Regions from separate parts of the Stenotrophomonas sp. GL_101 genome, predicted to be linked through region 3. Evidence: predicted binding sites of a transcription regulator. Region 3 holds the regulator's gene; each other region holds the start of a gene.
What was found. The regulator HrcA, encoded in region 3, represses chaperone genes, less so after heat shock. The targets are predictions, from matches to a motif close to TTNGCACTCNNNNNNNNNGAGTGCNAA.
Positions count from the first base shown of each region.

Region 1: a site for HrcA is predicted at 3,296-3,322, ahead of AC3IR9_RS18590 (co-chaperone GroES). Genes of this name have one in related genera too.
Region 2: a site for HrcA is predicted at 4,604-4,630, ahead of rpoH (RNA polymerase sigma factor RpoH). Genes of this name have one in related genera too.

Region 1 covers NZ_CM174432.1:4,223,713-4,229,816, forward strand. Annotated here, with positions in the region: gene AC3IR9_RS18575 (LysR substrate-binding domain-containing protein) at 161-397, shown strand; gene AC3IR9_RS18580 (DUF6445 family protein) at 370-978, opposite strand; gene groL (chaperonin GroEL) at 1,223-2,872, opposite strand; gene AC3IR9_RS18590 (co-chaperone GroES) at 2,961-3,248, opposite strand; gene AC3IR9_RS18595 (endonuclease) at 4,054-5,841, shown strand; gene cutA (divalent-cation tolerance protein CutA) at 5,912-6,104, shown strand, end outside.
Region 2 covers NZ_CM174432.1:4,282,065-4,288,168, reverse strand. Annotated here, with positions in the region: gene rhlB (ATP-dependent RNA helicase RhlB) at 1-916, shown strand, start outside; gene ftsE (cell division ATP-binding protein FtsE) at 1,139-1,825, shown strand; gene ftsX (permease-like cell division protein FtsX) at 1,822-2,799, shown strand; gene AC3IR9_RS18865 (response regulator) at 2,807-3,649, shown strand; gene ung (uracil-DNA glycosylase) at 3,646-4,365, shown strand; gene rpoH (RNA polymerase sigma factor RpoH) at 4,641-5,516, shown strand; gene AC3IR9_RS18850 (ISL3 family transposase) at 5,574-6,104, opposite strand, start outside.
Region 3 covers NZ_CM174432.1:1,778,808-1,784,911, forward strand. Annotated here, with positions in the region: gene AC3IR9_RS08065 (outer membrane protein assembly factor BamE) at 4-396, opposite strand; gene fur (ferric iron uptake transcriptional regulator) at 500-907, shown strand; gene recN (DNA repair protein RecN) at 1,102-2,763, opposite strand; gene hrcA (heat-inducible transcriptional repressor HrcA) at 2,875-3,942, shown strand; gene grpE (nucleotide exchange factor GrpE) at 4,025-4,537, shown strand; gene dnaK (molecular chaperone DnaK) at 4,728-6,104, shown strand, end outside.

The DNA.
Region 1 (6,104 bases), 2.3 Mb from region 3:
GTCCAGCGCATGCCGCTGACCGCCGCGCGACGCCTCGGATTACCAGCGCACGCTGGCCGGTGCTGGACCCTCATGCGAGGGGAACAATGGCAGCACGTACTCGGCCAGTTCCTGCAGCACCTCGGCAGCCGGCCGCTGTGAAAACTGGATGCCGAGCGCTGTGTACGTGCAGGCCGAGATTGCCAGTGGGCGCCTGGCCGTTGCGCTCGACCAGCCGTGGCCCACGCAGTTTGCGTATTACGCGGTGACCTTGCCGCAGACTGATGGCACACCCGCCATCCAGGCCTTCCTGCAGTGGTTGCAGGAGGAAGCGGATGCGCCGACGAGCACGCTCCGGGGCGCGCTGCCGGCGCCGCTCCTCCCGCAGGATCAGGCGGCTTCGAAGAACATCAGGTAGACCAGTCGCCCGTTCTCCATGCGGTCGCCGAATGCCGGCCCGGCGGTATGCCACAACCACGGCCGCAGCAGCACCAGGCGGTTGAAGCGCATCGGCACGCGCATGATCATTTCCCACTGCGCATCGTCGGCGCTGTCGCGTTCGATGATGTCGTGGTGCATGGCCGCGCGATCGGCATAGCCGTAACGGGCGAGCTCGGCATCATCCAGGGCCAGTCGCTCCGAACCGGTACGGCGATGACGGAAGAACTCGGTGCCGCCCTGGCAGTGCTCGGGCGCGCTGAGATAGAGAATGCCCGACCAGTGCGAGCGATCCACGTGCACCTTGGCGCGGGCGATATCGTTGGCCAGGGTGATGCGGAACTTGCCGTGCGACTGCAGCGGCGATACGGCGCGCAGCGGTTCGTTGACCAGGCGCGACGCCACCTGGGCCAGCCCGTCGATCTCCAGCCGTTCGACCGAATTGCGGCCGGGGAAAGCACCGTCCTGTTCGGGGTAGGTCAGCTGCAATGCCGCGTCGCGCAGGCCATGCGCATCGACGGGAGCGAGGAAGTCGTCGACGACGATCATGGAAGTAGGCATACCCGCGAGCCTAGCGGCGCATGCCGACGACGGCAAGCTGCGGGCGGCTGCGACGGCGGAACTGCACAAGGGCGCGCTGGGCCACGTGATTGTATTTTGCCAAGGGCCTGCGGGCCGCCAGGGAGGGGGGCAACAAAAAACCCCGCCTCTCGGCGGGGTTTTCTTCATACGTTGGCGAGCAGGTACCGACCCATGGTCGGTACCTGCCGTTCCAATGCGTGCCGGCCGGAGGCCGGCAGCGGCATCAGAAGTCCATGCCGCCCATGCCACCCATACCGCCCATGCCGCCGCCCGCTGCGCCAGCGCCGTCGTCCTTCTTCGGCGCGTCGGCCACCATGGCTTCGGTGGTGATCATCAGGCCGGCGATCGAGGCGGCATTCTGCAGCGCCGAACGGGTCACCTTGGTCGGGTCCAGGATGCCGAATTCCAGCATGTCGCCGAATTCGCCGTTGGCCGCGTTGTAGCCGAAGCTGCCGGTTCCTTCCTTGACGCGGTTGACGATGACCGACGGCTCTTCGCCGGCGTTGGCGACGATTTCGCGCAGCGGGGCTTCCATCGCGCGCAGGGCGATCTGGATGCCGTGGTTCTGGTCTTCGTTGGCGCCCTTCAGGCCGGCCAGCGCGGTGACCGCACGGACCAGTGCAACGCCGCCGCCCGGGACCACGCCTTCTTCAACGGCTGCACGGGTAGCGTGCAGGGCGTCGTCGACGCGATCCTTCTTTTCCTTCATTTCGATTTCGGTCGACGCGCCGACCTTGATCACGGCAACACCGCCGGCCAGCTTGGCCACGCGTTCCTGCAGCTTTTCACGGTCGTAATCGGACGAGGTGTCTTCGATCTGGGTCTTGATCTGGGTCACGCGCGATTCGATGTTGGCCTTCTCGCCAGCGCCATCGATGATCGTGGTGTTTTCCTTGGAGACCTGCACCTTCTTGGCGCGGCCCAGGTCCTTGATCGTGGCCTTTTCAAGCGACAGACCAATTTCCTCGGAGATCACGGTGCCGCCGGTCAGCACGGCCATGTCTTCCAGCATCGCCTTGCGACGGTCGCCGAAGCCCGGTGCCTTGACGGCCACGACCTTGACGATGCCACGGATGGTGTTGACCACCAGGGTAGCCAGCGCTTCGCCTTCGATATCTTCAGCGATGATCAGCAGCGGCTTGCCGGACTTGGCGACGCCTTCCAGCACGGGCAGCAGGTCGCGCACGTTGGAGATCTTCTTGTCGTGCAGCAGCACGTACGGATCGTCCAGGTCAGCGGTCTGCGACTGCTGGTTGTTGATGAAGTACGGGGACAGGTAGCCACGGTCGAACTGCATGCCTTCGACGACGTCCAGCTCGTTTTCCAGGCCGGAGCCTTCTTCAACGGTGATGACGCCTTCCTTGGTCACGCGGCGCATCGCTTCGGCGATGATGTTGCCGATCGATTCGTCGGAGTTGGCCGAGATCGTGCCGACCTGGGCAATCGCCTTGTCGTCGGTGGTCGGCTTGGAGATGTTCTTCAGCTCGGCGACGGCGGCCTTGACGGCCTGGTCGATACCGCGCTTGAGGTCCATCGGGTTCATGCCGGCAGCAACCGCCTTGGCGCCTTCGCGGATCAGGGCCTGGGCCAGCACGGTGGCGGTGGTGGTGCCGTCGCCTGCGTCATCATTGGTACGCGAGGCAACTTCCTTCACCATCTGCGCGCCCATGTTCTCGAACTTGTCAGCCAGTTCGATTTCCTTGGCAACGGACACGCCATCCTTGGTGATGGTCGGTGCGCCGAAGCTCTTTTCGAGCACGACGTTGCGGCCCTTCGGGCCCAGGGTTGCCTTGACGGCATTGGCGAGAATATTGACGCCGCGCACCATGCGCGAACGGGCGTCTTCACCGAAACGAATATCTTTGGCAGCCATTGCGATTACCTTTTTATGTAGCGCCGGGCCATGCCCGGCGGCTTGAATGTGGGAAGCAGAAGCACCGGGACGCGCCCGGCGGTATCACTCAGCCAACGATGGCGAGGACGTCGTCTTCGCGCAGGACCTTGTACTCGATGCCTTCAGCCTTGTAGCTGCTGCCGGCGTACTGGCCGTAGATGACCTTGTCACCGACCTTCAGCGACGGCGCGCGGACGCTGCCGTTGTCCAGGGGCTTGCCCGGGCCGACGGCGACGACTTCACCCTTGGTGGACTTTTCCTTGGCGGAATCCGGAATCACGATGCCACCGGACGAGATTTCGTCGGCTTCGATCGGCTTGACTACGACGCGGTCATGAAGCGGCTTGATGCTCATGTGAGACCCTTTTAAGTTATTGATTGGTCAGGAAAAGTCTGGCGATGTTAGCACTCGCACAAGGCGACTGCCAGCCACGCTCACGAAAAAACCCGGCAGTGCGGGTACAGAGCAGAGATGAGGCTGGGCAGGTCCCTTTCAAGGGGCGAGGGGAAATTTTTCTGGCCTGCGGCCTGCCGAAGGGCAAAGGCCAAAGCCAAAGCCGGAGCCAGGTCCAGGTGCAAGGCAACGGCTAGTACGCCGCGAGGGCTGGGTAAACCGGGCTGGGCTGGTGTGGGTAGGGTTACGGGACACGCTGCAAGTACGTCCTTGTAAGCTCCGTCGCCGCATCCATGCGGCTCAGGGTCCCGCAACCCTACCCACACCAGCCCCGACAGTTCCAAGGTCCTCATAGCAGAGCAAAGCGCGGCAAAGCCAAACCAAACCAAACCAAACCAAACCAAACCTACAGTCGCAGCTACTCATGGCCTGGCCGGTGACGTTGCATCTGCTCTTGCCAAGGCCACCAGCCAACTGTCTGGGGTGGGGGTGTGAGGGTTCACGGGACCCTCCACCGCATGGATGCGGTGGCGGGTCCCGTGAACCCTCACACCCCCGCCCAGCTTGGCGGAGCAGCCATGCAGGGCTGTGGACGTGGCTGTGGACGTGGACGTGGACGTGGCTCTTCAGCTTCTAAAAAAAAGACAACCCCCACCAATTCCTTGACGCACGTCCCATTGCGGAAGGCCAAATCCGACATATCGATAGATGTGTCATCTGGATTGATTAGATTCGGCCGGCAATACCCAATCACAAGGAGACGTAGATGAGGTTGCTCACACCGCTGTCCCTGGGGTGCCTGCTGGCATTGGCTGCCAGCCCTGCCCAGGCCGATGTATTCATCAATGAACTGCATTACGACGACAGCACGCCGGCCGGCGACGTCGGCGAAGCCATCGAAGTGGTGGCCACCGGTGGCGAGGACCTCAGCAGCTACCGGCTCTACCTTTACAACGGCAGCACCCCGTCGGCAGCCACCGTCTACGCCAACAACCCGGTCCCGGCCGGCGCGGCCGCCGGGTGCGGCAAAGCCACCCTCGCCACCGTCACCTACCCCACCAACGGCCTGCAGAACGGCTCCAACGACGGCATCGCCCTGGTCGACGCCAGCGGCAAGGTGGTCCAGTTCATCAGCTACGAAGGCACCATCACCGCCAGCGGCGGCCCCGCCGCCGGCCTGACCAGCCAGAACATCCCGGTCAGCGAGAGCAACAGCACCGCCCCGGGCACCTCCCTGCAGCTCACCGGCAGCGGCAGCCAGTACGCCCACTTCAGCTGGGCCGCCTCCGCCGCCCAGACCTTCGGCGCGTGCAACAACGGCCAGACCTTCAGCGGCGGTGGCGGCACCGGCCCCAACACCCCGCCGTCGGTCAGCGCCACCACCCCCGAGCAGGGCGCCAGCACGTTCCCGGCCGCCGCCGACCTGACCGTCAACTTCAGCGAAACGGTCACCCTGGCCAGCGGCGCGTTCGTGCTCAGCTGCGGCCAGTCCGGCAGCGTGCCGCTGACCCACGCCAGCAGCGGCAGCCGCTTCACCCTGGCCACCAACACCGCCCTGGTGGCCGGCGAGGCCTGCCGTTTCGACGTCCGTGCCACGCGCGTCAGCGATGCCCAGGGCGCCCACCCGGCGGCCGATACCCGCATCGCCTTCACCGTGGCCACCACCAGCAACCCGGACCCGGGCAATCCGGGCAACCCCGGCGAGTACTACTCGCGGGTCAATACCACCAACCCCAGCCAGCTGCGCTGCTCGCTGCATGAAACCATCAAGGGCCACACCGCCTACCCGTACAGCGGCTCGGGCACCAGCACCTGGACCATCCTGGAGATCGCCGACGAGGACCCCAACAACAGCGGCAAGATCCTCGATGCCTACCGCAACCGCAGCTACACCAAAGTCAGCAGTCGTGCGGGCACCGGCAGCGGCCTGACCTACAACCGCGAGCACACCTGGCCCAACTCGCTGGGCTTTGCCAGCACCACCGGCGACAAGGGCCTGCCGTATGCGCCGTACACCGATACGCACATGCTGTACCTGACCGACGCCCAGTGGAATGCCGACCGCGGCAACAAGCCATTTGCCAAATGCGACAGCAACTGCGGCGAGCGCGCCACCGAATCCAACAATGGCTTTGGCGGTGGCAGCGGGGCCTATCCGGGCAATTCCAACTGGGTGCGGACGCCGGACGGCAATGGCGGCACCTTCGAGGTCTGGGGCCACCGCAAGGGCGACATGGCGCGGGCCGTGATGTACATGGCGATCCGCTATGAAGGGGGCAAAGACGCCAAGACCGGCCAGTCCGAACCCGACCTGGAGCTGACCGATGACCGGGCCAAAATCGTCAAAACGTCCTCCTCGCCGGCCTACATGGGCCTGCTTTCGACGCTGATCGACTGGCACCTGTCCGACCCGCCGGACGCCGCCGAACGCGCCCGCAATGAAGTGATCTACAGCTTCCAGGGCAACCGCAACCCGTTCATCGACCACCCCGAATGGGCCACCCCCGGCCTGTTCACCTCGGCCAAGCCGAGCAGCTGCCAACTGGCCAACTGAGCCCCGCCGGCCGGCGCCCCTGTGGCGCCGGCCGGACCAATCCGGTTCCACGGTCCTATACTCGGCGGTCATGTCGACCGCCGATCCCGTCTTCATCCTGTTCACCACCTGCCCCGATGCGGCGATCGCCACGCGGCTGGCGCATGCGCTGGTGGACGAACGGCTGGCGGCCTGCGTGACCCGCCTGGACGGGGCGCATTCCATTTACCGCTGGCAGGGCGAGATCAACGAGGACCACGAGGTCCAGCTGCTGATCAAGACCA
Region 2 (6,104 bases), 2.3 Mb from region 3:
CGTGGCGCGTTCGCTGGAACGGGCTGGTTACCGCGTGGGCGTGTTGTCCGGCGACGTACCGCAGAAGAAGCGCGAGAGCCTGCTCAACCGCTTCCAGAAGGGCCAGCTGGAAATCCTGGTGGCCACCGACGTGGCCGCGCGCGGCCTGCACATCGACGGCATCAAGTACGTCTACAACTACGACCTGCCCTTCGATGCGGAAGACTACGTGCACCGCATCGGCCGTACCGCCCGGCTGGGCGAGGAAGGCGATGCGATCAGCTTCGCCTGCGAGCGCTACGCGATGGGCCTGCCGGATATCGAGGCCTACATCGAGCAGAAGATCCCGGTGGAAGCGGTCACCAGCGAAATCCTGACCTCGCTGCCGCGCGCCGAGCGCGCACCGCCGGCCGAAGGCGAAGAGGTCGACGAAGACCAGAACGAAAGCGTCGGCCAGATTTTCCGCGAGGCGCGCGAAGCGCGTGCCGCCGAGGAAGAGCGCCGTGGTGGTGGCAGTGGTCGCGGCGGCAAGCCGTCGTCCGGTGGCCGTGGCGAACGCCGCGGTCCGGGCGAGCGCAGTGGCGCCACCGGTGCCGATGGCAAGCCGCGTCGTGAGCGCAAGCCGCGCGTGGAAGGCGAGGCAGCGGTCGCCGCGCTGGCCGAGGGCGGCGAAGCCGCGCCGGCCACTCCGGTGGCCCAGCCGCCGCGTGCCGAAGGCGCGCCGGATACCGCCGTGGAAGGCGAGCGCGCCCCGCGCAAGCGCCGTCGTCGTCGCCACGGCCGTCCGGTCGAGGGTGCCGAAGGCGCCGCGCAGCCGGTGACCCCGGTGCAGGTCACCGCCAAGCCGATGCGCAGCACGGCGCCGGCCGCCGACCCGAGCGCGTCGTTCCTGACCCGCATTGGTCGCAAGATCCGCCGGATGCTGTCAGGCAGCTGATCGGGTACCCCGATCAGCGGGTAGCACCCGACCGTTGGTCGGGTGGCTCCACCGACGTGCCGACCCACGGTCGGCACCTGCCGTGGCATCGCCGATCAGACCGGTGCATCGCCGATCAACCGGTAGCACCCGACCGTTGGTCGGGTGGCTCCACCGACGTGCCAACCCACGGACGGCACCTGCCACCTGCACGCCGCCGCACTCGTCCTGCATAATCAGGTTATGAGCGTCCTGCGTTTTGACAATGTCAGCAAACAATATGCCGGCGGCCACCAGGCACTGGTGGACGTCAGCTTCGATGTCGCGCCCGGCGAAATGCTGTTCGTCACCGGCCATTCCGGTGCGGGCAAGAGCACGCTGCTCAAGTTGATCCACCTCGACGAGCGGCCCAGCCGCGGCGCGGTGATCTTCAACGAGCGCAACCTGCTCAAGGTGCGTGGCGGCAACATTCCACGGCATCGTCGCCAGGTCGGTGCGGTCTATCAGGACCATCGCCTGCTGATGGACCGCAGCATCGCCGAGAACGTCGCACTGCCGCTGATCCTGCGCGGCACCCGCCGGGCAGATATCGGCAAGCGGGTGCGCTCGGTGCTGGAACGCATGGGCCTTGGCCACCGCGAGAAGGCGCTGCCTTCGCAGCTCTCGGCCGGTGAGCAGCAGCGCGTCGGCATTGCCCGGGCGATCGTCAGCGAACCCACGCTGCTGGTCGCCGATGAACCCACCGGCAATCTCGATCCCACCCTGGCTGCCGAGATCATGGCGCTGTTCGCCGAACTGCCCGACCGCGGCACCAGCGTGCTGGTGGTCAGCCATGACCTGGCGTTGCTGCGGCACATGCGCAAGCGCGTACTGATCCTCGACCACGGCAAGCTGATCGACGATATCTCGCCGCAGGACCTGGCCGAATGAACACCGCCGCTTCCAAGCCCGCCTCCAAGCCTGCCACCAACAAGGACGCTGCCGCCCCGTCGCGCCTGGGCGTGTGGCTGCACCACCACGGCCACAGCGTGGTGTTCAGCCTGGGCCGCGCGTGGCGCAAGCCGTGGGCCACCTTGCTGACCATCATGGTGATGGCGCTGGCCCTGGCGTTGCCGCTGGGCCTGTCGATCGCGCTGGACAACCTGAAGCATTTCGCCGGCAGCGTGCAGCAGTCGCGTGACATCAACCTGTTCCTCAAGACCGACGTGGATGCCGCCGCGGCCGGGCAGGTGGCCGAGTCGCTGCGCGGCCGTGCCGATGTGGCCCAGGTCATCGTGCAGACACCGGAGCAGGGCCTGGCCGAACTGCGCGAGGGTGCCGGCCTGGGCGAGGCGATCGACGCGCTGCACGACAACCCGCTGCCCACCCTGCTGATCGTGACTCCCGCCGAGGGCAGCAACGATGCGCGCCTGGCGCAGTCGCTGGAAGGCCTGCCGCAGGCCGACCTGGTCCAGCATGACGCGCTCTGGCGCAAGCGCCTGGATGCGTGGCTGGGCTTTGGTGCGCGGCTGGTGCAGGTGCTGACGGTGCTGCTCGGCCTGGGCGCTGCGCTGGTGGTGGGCAATACCGTACGGCTGGACATCCAGGCCCGCCGCGACGAGATCGGCGTGCTGCAGCTGTTGGGCGCCAGCGATGGCTTCATCCGCCGCCCGTTCCTGTATCTGGGCGCGTGGTACGGCCTGGGCGCAGGCGCGCTGGCACTGGCGTTGATCGGCGCTGCCGGCCTGGCCTTGCGTCCGCCCCTGGCGGCGCTCTCGGAAAGTTATGCCAGCCCGTTCGTCCTGAAGGGGCTGGACCTGCTGCATTCATCGTTCGTGCTGGTCGGCACCGTGGTGCTGGGCTGGCTGGGCGCGTGGCTGGTGACAGGGCATTTCCTGCGCCAGACCCGACCGACCGAAACCTGAGGCCCGCATGCGCCCGCAAGCCCTGAAGCACCTGGCCGACGATGCACCGCGCGTGATGGTGGTCGACGGTTCCCGGCTGGTCCGCAAGTTGATTGCCGATGTGCTGCAACGCGAACTGCCGGCGGTGGACGTGGTGGGCTGCGCCAGCATCGAGGAGGCGCGTGAGGCATTGGCGGCCGGGCCGGTAAGCCTGGTGACCACGTCACTGACGCTCAGCGACGGCGATGGGCTGGCATTGGCGCGGCTGGTGCGCGAAACCGCGGGGCAGGCCTACGTGCCGGTGATCGTGGTGTCCGGTGATGCCCAGCAGCACCTGGAGGAGCGCCGTTTCACCGAGTACGTCACCGACTACTTCGACAAGGCGCTGGGCCATGAAGCGCTGGCCACCTTCATCCGGGGCTATGTGCAGCCGGAAACCATTCCCGGCGCGACCCTCCTGTATGTCGAGGACAGCCGGGTGGTGGCCGAGGCCACCAAGCGCATGCTCGAGCGCCAGGGCCTGAACGTACTGCACGTGATGACCGCTGAAGAAGCGTTCGCGCTGCTGACTGCCGAGTCGCTGGGCCGCAGCAGCCATCGCATCGACCTGGTGCTCACCGATGTCACCCTCAAGGGCGAACTCAGCGGCCTGGACGTGGTGGAACGCATCCGCGTGGACTTCGGCTACGGCAAGCGCCGCCTGCCGGTGCTGGTGATGACCGGCGATGGCAACCCCCTCAACCAGTCGGGCCTGCTGCAGGCCGGCGCCAATGACCTGGTGCAGAAGCCGATCGAAGAACGGCTGCTGGTGACCAAGGTGCTGTTCCAGCTGCGCCTGGCCCGACTCAACGACAGACCCGTGGTGCGATGAACGAGGCGACGCAACCGAGCATCCAGCTGGAACCCAGCTGGAAGGCACGTATTGGCGAGTGGCTGCTGCGACCGGACATGCGTGAGCTGTCCAGCTTCCTGCGCCAGCGCAAAGCCGCCGGCGCGCATGTGTTCCCGCCCGGCCCACAGATGTTCGCCGCCTTCGACGCCACGCCGTTCGAGCAGGTCAAGGTGGTGATCCTTGGCCAGGACCCTTACCACGGCGCCGGCCAGGCGCATGGCCTGAGCTTCTCGGTGATGCCCGGTGTGCCGGTGCCGCCGTCCCTGCTGAACATGTACAAGGAACTGGGCGCCGACCTGGGCATTGCGCGCCCGGACCACGGCTGCCTGTTGCCCTGGGCGCGGCAGGGCGTGCTGCTGCTGAACGCGGTGCTGACGGTGGAAGAGGGCAAGCCCGGCTCGCACCAGAAGCGCGGCTGGGAAGGCTTTACCGACCACGTGGTGGATACCCTCAACCGCGAACGCGAGGGCCTGGTGTTCCTGTTGTGGGGCAGCTACGCCCAGCAGAAGGGCAAGGTCATCGACACCGGTCGCCACCGCGTGCTCAAGGCGCCGCATCCCTCGCCGTTGTCGGCGCATCGCGGGTTCCTGGGCTGCCGGCATTTTTCCATGGCCAACGAGTATCTGGGCCGCCGCGGCCTGGGCCGGATCGACTGGTCGCTGCCGCCGCGGGCGGCGCTGGACGTCACCGGTTGAGCGGTCTGGCGGCATTGGGCTGAATGTCTGGCAACGCTCTCCGCCTGAATAGGGCTCGCGGCGTGGGATTATCCAGCCCAAAACCACGAGGTGGGGTTGATTTTTCGCCTATCCAATTGAATTTCAAGCGATTTGTGAGGCAAGGGGGTGCCCTCGCCATTGTCATCATTTCGCGGTAGGTTAGCAGGGTAATCAGCGCCAGCATCTCAATAGTAGAACGCTGGAACTTTTTTCCCCTTTAGCACTCCAATAACCGGACTGCTAAGATGAGACCCATGAGCCAGAACACCTCTACTGCCCTTGTGGCAAACAATCTCCCGATTCCCAGTGCGCTCGGTTCGCTGGACGCCTACATCGGTGCCGTGCACCAGATCCCGGTGCTGTCGGTCGATGACGAGCAGGATCTGGCCCGCCGCTTCCGCGACGAGCTCGATCTGGATGCCGCGCGCGAACTGGTCCATTCCCACCTGCGCTTCGTGGTGCACGTGGCCCGTGGCTACAACGGCTACGGGCTTGCCTTGGGCGACCTGATCCAGGAAGGCAACATCGGCCTGATGAAGGCGGTGAAGCGTTTCGACCCGGACATGGGCGTGCGCCTGGTGTCGTTCGCAGTGCATTGGATCCGTGCCGAAATGCACGAGTTCATCCTGAAGAACTGGCGCATCGTCAAGGTCGCCACCACCAAGGCGCAGCGCAAGCTGTTCTTCAACCTGCGCAAGTCCAAGACCCGCCTGGGCTGGATGAACGCGGCCGAAGTGCGCGCGGTGGCCAAGGACCTCAACGTGTCCGAGCGCGAAGTGCTGGAAATGGAGTCGCGCCTGTCCGGTCGCGATATCGGTTTCGATGCGCCCAGCGACGAGGACAACGAGAATGCGCCGCCGTCACCGGCTGCCTACCTGATGGCCGACGCCGAAGATCCGTCGATGGCCTACGAGCGCGAAGACAGCGAAGACAATCAGCTGCAGCTGCTGCGCGAAGGCATGGCCGAACTGGATGCGCGGTCGCGCGACATCATTGCCCGCCGCTGGCTGGATGCCGACAGCAAGGTGACGCTGCAGGAGCTGGCCGACGAGTACGGCGTGTCGGCCGAACGCATCCGCCAGGTCGAAGCCAACGCGCTGAAGAAGATGAAGGCGCTGTTTACCGCGTGATGCGGTGCGGCGTTGAAGGGATGACAAGGCCCGGCACTGCCGGGCCTTTTCTTTGGTTCATCGCGGAATACCGGGGAACGCTGCACGGATTTTCAGGAAGAAGTACTCCTGATCCCGATAGCCGTAGGCCCGGCGTTTGATGACCTTGATGGTGTTGTTGATGCCTTCGACGATGCTGGTATTGAGGCGGTGTCGGCAACGCGACACGATCCCATGCAGATAGGCTTTGAGCCGTTGTGCAAACAGCGCCAAGGCGGCGATTCCGCTGCGCTGGGCCTGCTCCAGCCACTGGTTCCAAGCCTTCCTGGCCCATCCGGGATGGCGGTAAAACCACAGTCGCTTGAGCTCATCACGCATCAGATAGGTGGTGAGGAGCGGTTGATTTGCTTCCAGCAGCTCATCCAGCCGCACCGTCTGATGCCGGTCCAGGTTGCTGCGATTGCGCAGTAGCAGCCATCGGCTGGATTTGATGACACGGCGCGCAGGCTTGTCGTGCCGGAGCTTGTTGGCCTGGTCCACGCGAACCCGGTCGATCACTTCGCGACCGTACTTGGCCACCACATGGAACAAGTCGAAGACGATCTCGGC
Region 3 (6,104 bases):
GCCTCAGCGGCCGCGCTTCTTCTTGTCCTTGGCCAGGTTGCGGCCGAACTGGCGCACGCTGGTCTTGGCCAGGTCGGCATCCTGGTTGGGGAAGTACTCGCCGTCCCAACGGGTGACCTGGTCATTTTCGAAGAAGACCGTGAAGTTCTTCACTTCGGTCTTGCCCACGCGGTTCACGCGTTGGCTGGCGGTGTAGTCCCAGCGCTGGGCATGGAACGGATCCGGGATCGAGGGGGTGCCGAGCAGAGCGTTGACCTGCTGCTTGCTCTGGCCCACCTGCAGCTGACCGACGGCCTGCTCCCGGATCAGGTTGCCCTGATAGATGGGTTGCTTATAGATGATGCCGCAGCCCGTGGTGGACAGGGCAACGGCGGCGACCAGCAGGAGATTGCGCATCAGGAATGGCGTTTTGGGAAATCCAGTCGATGATACACTCACGACGCGTCGCCGCGACCCAATCCGAGGCAGCTGGCGCTAAATCGCCAATGAACGGAGAACTATGGAAACCCACGACCTGCGCAAAGTCGGCCTGAAGGTGACCCATCCGCGGATGCGGATCCTGGCGCTGCTGGAGCAGCGCACTGCCCATCACCACATGACTGCCGAAGACATTTACCGCCAGCTGCTGGAGCACGGCGACGAGATCGGCTTGGCCACGGTGTACCGGGTGCTGACCCAGTTCGAGGCCGCCGGCCTGGTGCTGAAGCATAATTTCGAAGGCGGCCAGGCCGTCTACGAACTGGATCGTGGTGGCCATCACGACCATATGGTCGACGTGGACTCGGGCAAGATCATCGAGTTCGAAAGCCACGAGATCGAAGAGCTGCAGCGCAAGATCGCCACCGACCACGGCTACGAGCTGGAAGAGCACTCGCTGGTGCTCTACGTGCGTAAAAAGCGCCGGTAAATCCCTGCCGTGGGGCCGGGATGCCGCCGCGACGACCAACGGTCGTCACCTACGACGGTGGGCAATTCCGGTAAATCCCTGCCGTGGGTCGGGATGTCGCCGCGACGACCAACGGTCGTCGCCTACGGCGGTGGACATTCCCGGTAGGTCCCGACCGTGGGTTGGGGGGCCTCGCGACGACCAACGGTCGTCGCCTACACCTGCAGCAGCTTGCGCGCCGCCGCGCGGGCTTCCTTGCTGACTTCCACGCCACCGAGCATCCGCGCCAGTTCTTCTTCGCGCGCCTTGCTGTCCAGTTTTTCCACCGCGCTCTGGGTCATGCCATCCACCGGTGCTTTGCTGACCCGGTAATGGGCGTGGCCCTTGGACGCGACCTGGGGCAGGTGGGTCACGCACAGTACCTGTCGCTTTTCGCCCAGGGCGCGTAGTTTCTGGCCAACGATGTCGGCCACGGCGCCGCCAATGCCCGAATCCACTTCGTCGAAGACCATCGTCGGCACGGCGTCCAGGCCCAATGCGGCCACTTCGATCGCCAGCGAGATCCGCGACAGTTCACCGCCCGAGGCTACCTTGCGTAGGGCGCGCGGCGGCTGGCCGGCATTGGCGGCAACCAGGAACTCCACCCGCTCGGCACCGTTGGGGTCCGGTTTGGTCACCGCCTGCGGTTCGATCTCGATCAGGAACTGCCCGCCGCCCATGCCCAGTTCGCCGATCAGGGTGGTGGTGGTGACCGACAGCGCTTCGGCTGCCTGGCGGCGGCTGCCGCTGAGCACCGTGGCCACGGCCTGCCATTGGCCGGCCGCACGTTCGATCTCGCCGGCCAGTGCCTGCAGCCGGGTATCGGCGCCCCGCAGCTGTTCAACCTCGGCCTCCATCGCGTCGCGATGCTCGCCCAGTGCCTCCATCGGCACCCGGTGCTTGCGCGACAGGTCGTGCAGGCGGCCCAGCCGGCGCTCGATGTCCTCGAACTGCTCGGGGTCGGCGTCGAGGTCGTCGTGGACCCGGTCCAGCAGGGCCAGTGCTTCATGCAGCTGGATGCTGGCGCTGTCCAGCAAGGCGTCCACCTCGCCCAGGCGCGGGTCGTGCTCGGCCACCCGCGACAGTTCATGGCGGGTCTGCTGCAGCAGCTGCAGCGCCGAGGTGTCTTCATCGCCATTGAGCCGGGCCGCGGCAACATCGCACGCGGCGATCAGCGCGCTGGCGTGGGCCTGGCGGCGGTGGTTGCTGCCCATCTGCGCGATCGAGGCCGGGTCGAGGTCTTCGCGATGCAGCTCGCCCAGCTGGTGTTCCAGGTAGCCGATGCGGTCGCTGACGTCGCCCTGGCGCGACAGCGCCTCGGCCTCGTCCACCAGCGCCTGCCAGCGGGCCGCGGCCTGGCGGACCTGGCCGCGCTCGGCATCGTTGCGGGCGAAGGCATCCAGCAGGGCCAGCTGCGACGGGCGTGACAGCAACGCCTGCTGCTCATGCTGGCCGTGGATTTCAACCAGCCGGGCGGCCAGTTCGGTGAGCTGGGACAGGGTGACCGGGCGGCCGTTGATCCAGGCCCGCGAGCCGCCGTCGGCGCGGATGATCCGGCGCAGCTGGCACTGGTCTTCATCGTCCAGCTCGTTGTCGCGCAGCCACTGCCGGGCCGGGGCATGCTCGCCCGGGGCGAATTCGGCCGACAGCTCGGCGCGGGCGGCGCCATGGCGGACCACGCCGCTGTCGGCGCGCAGGCCGGACAGGAAGCCCAGCGCGTCGACCATCAGCGACTTGCCGGCGCCGGTCTCGCCAGAAACCACGGTCATGCCCGGCCCGAATTCGAGTTCGGTGGCACGGACGACGGCAAAATCCTTGATCGATAGATGTCTGAGCATGTTCTTGGGTTCCCGAGCCGCGCAACGCTAGCATGGGTAGCAGGCAGCTCCAATGACTTGCCAACGCGCGATGCAGCCATTATCTAATGTGGCGTCTCACAGGCTGATTCCATGCACCCTTCCGTTCCCCCGCTTGTGCCCCGTGCCCGCCACCTGCTGCGGACGCTGATCGCGCGGCACATCCAGGACGGCGAGCCGGTCGGCTCGCAGACCCTGGCGCGGCTGGCCGGGCTGGATGTCAGCCCGGCCACCATCCGCAACATCCTGGGCGACCTGGAAGACCTGGGCCTGCTCAGTTCCCCGCATACCTCGGCCGGGCGGGTGCCCACCGCGCACGGCTACCGGGTATTCGTGGACAGCCTGGTGAAGATGCAGCCCCCCGGCGAGGGCGAACTGAACCGGCTGCGCACCGAGCTGGCCACCGGCACCGGCACCCAGGCGTTGCTGGGCAGTGCCTCCGAGCTGCTGTCGGCAATGAGCCATTTCGTCGGCGTGGTCAGTGCGCCGCGCCGCGAGCAGTTCGCCTTCCGGCACATCGATTTCGTGGCGCTGGACGCGCGCCGGGTGCTGGCCATCCTGGTGTTTGCCGACAACGAGGTGCAGAACCGGGTGATCGAACCGCGCCACCGCATCAAGCCGGGCGAGCTGGAGCAGGTGGCCAACTACCTCAACGCCAACTGCGCCGGGCGCCCACTGGCCGAGATCCGCCAGCGCCTGCTGCTGGAGCTGCGCGATGCGCAATCGGAAATGGAGCAGCTGCTGGCCCACGGCATCGAGCTGACCGAACAGGCACTGGTGCCGCCGGCCGATGACATGGTGCTGGCCGGGGCGACCCGGCTGATGGGGGTACAGGACCTGTCCGACCTGGACCGGCTGCGTGAGCTGTTCGACGTGTTTGCCAGCAAGCGCGAGATCCTGCAGCTGCTGGAGCGCACCATCCAGGCGCCGGGCGTGCGCATCTTCATCGGCGAGGAGACCGGGGTGATGCCGCTGGAAAGCGTCTCGCTGGTCACCGCGCCGTATTCGGCCGATGGCCAGGTGCTGGGCGTGCTGGGGGTGATCGGGCCCAAGCGGATGGCTTACGACCGCATGATCCCGCTGGTGGAGGCCACCGCCCAGGTGCTGGGGGCGGCGCTGGGCTCGACCGCTGGCGGCGGATTGTCCCGCGATCGGACATAAAGCGGCCCGCTACTCTTGAAACCGGAATCGACGCCCACATAGGGGTGGGTGGAGGCGGAGAGTCACCGCCAAGGATCCGGAAATGAACCAAGATCAACCTGATATCGCCGCCCAGGCCGCTGGCGAACCCGCCGCGGCCGAATCGCTCCAGCAGCAGCTGGAGAGCCTGCATAACGAAGTGGCCCTGCTGCGTGCCGAGTCGCTGCGCGAGCGCGCCGACCTGGACAACCAGCGCAAGCGCGTGGCCCGCGACGTTGAACAGGCGCGCCGTTTTGCCAACGAGAAGCTGCTGGGCGAGCTGCTGCCGGTGTTCGACAGCCTGGACGCCGGCCTCAATGCCGCCGGTACCGAGCCGAGCCCGCTGCGCGAAGGCCTCGAGCTGACCTACAAGCAGCTGCTCAAGGTCGCCGCCGACAATGGCCTGGTCCTGCTCGATCCGACCGGGCAGCCGTTCAACCCCGACCACCACCAGGCGATCAGCCAGGCCGATGCGCCCGGCGCGGCGCCGGGCAGCGTGGTGCAGGTATTCCAGAAGGGCTACCTGCTCAACGACCGCCTGCTGCGCCCCGCGCTGGTAGTGGTCGCCCGCGATTGACCCCGTGGTGCCGGGCGTGCCCGGCGCAGGGCGGTGCGGCCAGGTCCCTCCCGGCCAGAGGCTGAATACGTTGTGCCGCCGACGGACACAGCGTTTGGTTGATGGCTTGAATGTGATCCCGCCGTCCCCCACATCCCATTCATAACCCGGCAGCAGCCGGATGTTCCCAGAACTTTCAGGAGTCTCCCTCATGGGCAAGATCATTGGTATCGACCTCGGCACCACCAACTCGTGTGTGGCGATCATGGACGGCGGCAAGGCCCGCGTCATCGAAAATTCCGAAGGCGACCGCACCACGCCTTCCATCGTCGCCTACACCAAGGACGGCGAAGTGCTGGTGGGCGCCTCGGCCAAGCGCCAGGCGGTCACCAACCCGAAGAACACCTTCTACGCCGTCAAGCGCCTGATCGGCCGCAAGTTCACCGACGCTGAAGTCCAGAAGGACATCGCGCACGTGCCTTACGGCATCCTGGGCCACGACAACGGCGATGCCTGGGTGCAGACCAGCGACGCGAAGAAGATGGCGCCGCAGGAAATCTCCGCCCGCGTGCTGGAAAAGATGAAGAAGACCGCCGAAGCCTACCTGGGCGAGACGGTCACCGAGGCGGTCATCACCGTGCCGGCCTACTTCAACGACAGCCAGCGCCAGGCGACCAAGGACGCCGGCCGCATCGCCGGTCTGGAAGTCAAGCGCATCATCAACGAGCCGACCGCGGCCGCACTGGCCTATGGCCTGGACAAGGGCGACAACAAGGATCGCAAGATCGTGGTGTACGACCTGGGCGGCGGCACCTTCGACGTCTCGGTGATCGAAATCGCCAACGTCGACGGTGAGAAGCAGTTTGAAGTGCTGGCCACCAACGGCGACACCTTCCTGGGTGGCGAAGACTTCGACAACCGCGTCATCGAGTACCTGGTCGACGAGTTCAACAAGGACCAGGGCATCGACCTGCGCAAGGATCCGTTGGCCCTGCAGCGCCTGAAGGACGCTGCCGAGCGCGCCAAGATCGAGCTGTCCAGCGCGCAGCAGACCGAAGTGAACCTGCCGTACGTCACCGCCGATGCGTCGGGCCCGAAGCACCTGAACATCAAGCTGACCCGCGCCAAGCTGGAAGCGCTGGTGGAAGAGCTGATCAAGAAGTCGATCGAGCCGTGCCGCGTGGCGTTGAACGACGCCGGTCTGCGCTCAAGCGATATCAACGAAGTGATCCTGGTCGGTGGCCAGACCCGCATGCCGAAGGTGCAGCAGGCGGTTACCGAGTTCTTCGGCAAGGAACCGCGCAAGGACGTCAACCCGGATGAAGCGGTGGCACTGGGTGCGGCGATCCAGGGCGGCGTGCTCGGCGGCGACGTCAAGGACGTGCTGCTGCTGGACGTGACCCCGCTGTCGCTGGGCATCGAGACCATGGGTGGCGTGTTCACCAAGATCATCGAAAAGAACACCACCATCCCGACCAAGGCCTCGCAGGTGTTCTCCACCGCCGAGGACAACCAGTCGGCGGTGACCGTGCACGTGCTGCAGGGTGAGCGCGAACAGGCCCGCTTCAACAAGTCGCTGGCCAAGTTC